2 regions of the Endozoicomonas sp. 8E genome follow, and region 1 is predicted to be linked to the other one. Evidence: predicted binding sites of a transcription regulator. Region 1 holds the regulator's gene; the other holds the start of a gene.
The links. The regulator FNR, encoded in region 1, switches genes on or off when oxygen is low (the NO sensors DNR and NnrR bind a similar motif). The targets are predictions, from matches to a motif close to TTGATNTANATCAA.
Positions count from the first base shown of each region.

Region 2: a site for FNR is predicted at 1,060-1,073, ahead of P6910_RS02485 (OmpW/AlkL family protein). Genes of this name have one in related genera too.

Region 1 is NZ_CP120717.1:2,609,878-2,612,286, forward strand. Features, by position in the region: gene P6910_RS08800 (hypothetical protein) at 1-69, opposite strand, end outside; gene P6910_RS08805 (adenine phosphoribosyltransferase) at 279-818, opposite strand; gene fnr (fumarate/nitrate reduction transcriptional regulator Fnr) at 853-1,611, opposite strand; gene P6910_RS08815 (hypothetical protein) at 1,929-2,409, shown strand, end outside.
Region 2 is NZ_CP120717.1:618,264-620,672, reverse strand. Features, by position in the region: gene rnr (ribonuclease R) at 1-705, opposite strand, end outside; gene P6910_RS02485 (OmpW/AlkL family protein) at 1,151-1,822, shown strand; gene P6910_RS02480 (adenylosuccinate synthase) at 1,865-2,409, opposite strand, start outside.

The sequences.
Region 1 (2,409 bases):
CCACATTCTTAAATGCTTCAGGGTAGGGCGAACAACATAGTGGCGCAGCTCCTTTGCACAAATACCCATTGGGATTTCCTTTGTCTTAGAGCATTATTTTCATTATTCAGATTATCGTAGCACTCAGAAAATTCTTAAGTACAGCAAAATTTAACCAGAGAATACTTCGGGTGTGAAAACCATAACAGCCCCTGATAGTCATTTTCCGATAAAACTGAATATCTGGAGATTGCGAAGGGGTTAAAAGGCGTGGGGTGTCAGGAAAGAAAAGAGGGGGACTAATCCCCTTCAAATTCACACAGTGAGAAGACAGGAATTCCCGCTTCATTTAATGTCTTTGAACCACCAAGGTCCGGAAGATTAATAATGGCAGCCGCTTCCAGAATTTGTCCGCCCAGTTGTCTGACCAGTTGACCGGCCGCAAGCAAAGTGCCACCCGTGGCAATCAGGTCATCAACCAGAATGACCTTATCGCCTTTCTTAATAGTGTCTGCATGAACTTCAAGAGTTGCCTTGCCGTACTCAAGTTCATAATCCTGAGCGACAGTATTGTAGGGCAGTTTTCCCTTTTTTCTAAACAGGATCAGTGGTTTGCTCATGGCATATGACAATACAGAGCCCATCAGGAAGCCCCGGGCATCAAGAGCACCGATCCGGTCAAACTCAACATCCATATAGCGATGAATGAGGCTGTCCATGACCGACCGCCAGGCTTTGGGGTTCTCGAAAAGAGTGGTCACATCCCGAAACTGAATGCCGGGCTCTGGCCAGTCAGATACAGTTCTAATCTGTGCTTTCAGATAAGCTTCATCAACGATCATACCTTTCCCTTAATGTCCGTCCCTGGTGTGTTTATAAGGAGGAGATAATCTGTTCCAAATCGACAGACTTTCCACCCGCCAGAGAGCATAATTGAATCGGGTCTCGGATTTCAATTTCTTTGCCCACTGCGAAGATCAGACCGTTTTTCTGGAACCGGGTAAATACCCGACTAACGGTTTCTACAGCCAGTCCCAGGTAATTGCCCATTTCATTGCGGGACATGGACAGTCGGAATGATTGGGATGAGAAGCCTCTGCGACGGAAACGACTGGCCAGGTTGAGCAGGAAGGTCGCAGTTCTTTCATCGGCGTTTTTCTTGGACAATAGCATCATCATCTGCTGATCTTCACGAATCTTCTTACTCATCAGACGCATCATATGACGACGCAACTCCGGGAATCGATCGGATAGCGTTTCCAGCTGGTCAAAGGGGATCTCACAGATCATGGTGGTTTCCATAGCCTGAGCAGAGACCGGGTAGACGTCAGTATCGAGACCACTCAGGCCCAATATCTCACTAGGAAGATAGAAAGACGTAATCTGTTCCTCACCTTCATTGGTGGCGGTATAAGTCTTTATGGCCCCGGAGCGGACAGCGAAGACGCTGGTAAACGGGTCTCCTTCCAGGAACAGGTGTTCCCCCTTCTTGAGAGGGCGGCTTCGCTTGATGATGCGATCAAGCTGGTCAATGTCTTGTAGGTTCAATGCCAGAGGCAGGCAGAGGGAGCTAAGACTACAGTCCCTGCAGGCCACATGGCTAGGCTGTCGTACATTGGGCTTTGACGTCATTGAGTGGCCTCAAAGTCGTATTGGCGAAATCGCTGCCGATTCTATTGAAAATGCTACCAAAGTGTAAGTCTGTGCTTTCCGAGACTAAAGCGTAATTCCTTCATACTTAAGGTTTTTTCGGAAAATCCTTACTGGGTTGCGATAAGTCCGCACTAAAAAATGTTGTACTTGATCAGTCGGTTGGCACTTAAGTAATTGAGCTTGAACAGAAGGCTGTAAACGCTATCAATACCTATGATGCAAGAAAGATGTTCTTCACCGCCAATGTGCCGATAACTGTATTGAATACAATTTCGTAAATCAGGGAGATTTACGCTATGAGTCTGCTCAGCTCAGTGACAGGGATCCTGTTTACTCCAACCGTGCAAGAAGTTGCACCTCGAACCTTTGAGGAGCTCGTTGCTGCAGAGGATCTGACGTTCAATGATCTTTCGCCACAGGAAAAGCAAATCCTGATGGCCAGAAAGGGTGAGCTGACAATCGAGGAACTCAGAGCATTAAAGCTCGAAGAGACCGAGTGTGCTGAGCTTGAAGAGGCGCATCGTACCCGGCTTCAAAAAAGTGCGATCTGGGATGGCCGAAGAATTGCTGTCACGATAGCCAAGGGAACCGGGGTTCTGGCCGTCGGTGCTTTTGCCGCCGGGGCAGCTTCTGTATCTGTGCCTGTTGCTGCCGGGCTGGCTGTATGTTCAGGGGTGGGCTACCTGTTTTATTTGCGGACCCATTCAGGCGAGCTGGAAACACGTTCAAAGCAACTGACTGATTTTGTCATTACCCATGCACAACCCCAGAGAATCA
Region 2 (2,409 bases), 2.0 Mb from region 1:
GGTGCGTAATGCAACGTCCACTTCCATTCCGGCATCTTGTCGTTCACCCAATACTTCTTTGATCAGGCCCACCGGCTGAACACGTCGGCCAGGCTGCTCAAGGATTTCAATCAGAACATATTGTCCATGGCTGGGCATCAAAGGGCCCGGCTTGATAAGAATTTCGCGATCAATTCTTGAGTTTTCCGGCACGACAAAAACATTGTCGTTTTCCATGTAAAAGCGACCCACCAACTGGGTGGTATTACGCTCTATGACTTCAACAATCTGACCTTCACGTCGTCCTCTGCGGTCCACGCCGGTTTCACGAATGACTGCACGATCACCGTCAAAAGCCTTGCGCATTTCACGCCATGAGAGGTAATAGTCTTCGCCGCCCTCATCAGGAATCAGGAAACCATAGCCGTCCTTATTACCCTGAATACGCCCTTTGATCAGATCCATTTTACTCAACAGGCCATAGGTTCCCTTCCGGGTTTCCAACAGCTGACCGTCACGAATCATAGCTTTCAGGCGGAATAACAGAGCTTCCTGCTGCTCAGGCACAGTTACACCCAGCTCACGGCAGAGTAACTTATGGCTTGCCGGAGCTCCTCTCTTTTCCAGAGTCTCCATAATAAAAAGACGACTGGGAATCGGGTTGTCGTAGCGGGCTGCTTCATCGGCAGCCTGGGAGTCCAGTTCTTTCCACCCTTTTTTGGGCATAGGGTTTATCAACCTCTCTGTGATCAAATAATGTCTGTATGCAGTGTAACCCTACTCCGGGTAACTAGCAGCCTGTCGGACTTAAGACTGTCCTACACGGCAACTGCTCCTGCGTTGCTCTAGCTCCTGCATCCATGCAGTCGTGCGGTTGCAATAAATTGGTCTAAAAATCCCTGTTTCTTCGTCAAATAGCTCGCTATTCTCCTCAGAAACAGAAATTTTTATCCTCAATTTCTTGCAATCCTCGCTACGGACGCTTAAGTCCGACAGGCTGCTAGCGCGCATCTTTGCTTAGTATGCCCACACTTTCAACTTAATTCCTACCGCATATGCGTTGGCAGACACGACGATGCATTGATTCAGATCAATATTGCACCACGAACAATTAATTAAAATGTTAATAGTTAACAATGAAACTTTCTACACCCACCTACAAGGGACCACCATGAACAGAAACGTTCTCTCACTCACTATTGCTGCAGCAATTGCTGTTTCTGCTACCTCTGCTCAGGCTTATGAGGCCGGAGATTTTATTTTCCGGGGCGGAGTAGCCAGCGTTCAGACCAATGTTGACAGTGGGGGATTAAAAACCAACGGGGTTGAGGAAAAAAACAAAACAGTTGACGTCAATAATGACACTCAGCTGGGACTCTCCTTTACCTACATGCTGTCGGATAAGTTTGGTGTTGAGCTGCTGGCGGCGACACCATTCAAACACACTCTGAAAGGAAAAGGTGATCTGGCAGGATTGGGGGATTTTGCCGAAGTTAAACACCTGCCACCGACTGTGAGCCTGCAATACTACCCAATGGACAAAAACTCCAGGTTCCAGCCTTACCTGGGACTTGGTTTGAACTACACCGTCTTCTTCAGTGAAGATTTCAAAGGCTCCGCCAGTGATACCTTCAGCGATCTGGAAATGGACAGTTCAATGGGTCTGAGTGGGCAACTGGGCTTTGATTATCAACTGAACGAGCACTGGGCCGTCAATGCTGCTGTATGGTATATGGATATCAATACCACAGCGAAGTTCAAGGACAATGATGGAAACCGCTATAAGCTGGACGCAGAACTGGACCCACTGGTTTACATGGCCGGTGTTTCTTACAGGTTCTGATGGAGAAGACCCCCCCGCCAGTGAACCTGCCGGGGGACTGGATCAGCCGAAAGGCTGTTCCAGAATAATGGTTTCTACACGATCCGGGCCGGTAGAAACGATGTGGATAGGAGTTCCCACCACTTCTTCCAGACGACGGATGTAGGCGCGGGCATTTTCCGGCAGATCATTCAGGCTTCTGGCACCGAATGTAGACTCACTCCAGCCGGGCACTTCTTCATAAACCGGTTGAATTGCTTCGTACTCTTCTGCATCTACAGGGGTTGTAATGGACTCACCCCGGGCATTCTTGTAGCCGGTGCAGATCTTGATAGTTTCCAGACCATCCAGAACGTCCAGCTTGGTCAGACAGAGACCGGATACGGAGTTGATCTGGACAGACTGACGCAGTGCCACAGCGTCAAACCAGCCACAACGACGGGGACGGCCAGTGGTCGCACCAAACTCATTGCCTTTCTTGGCCAGGTGCATACCGATATCGTCAAACAGCTCAGTCGGGAAAGGACCAGAACCGACACGGGTCGTGTAAGCCTTGGTAATACCCAGAACGTAGTCCAGGTAGAGAGGGCCAAAACCGCTGCCGGTAG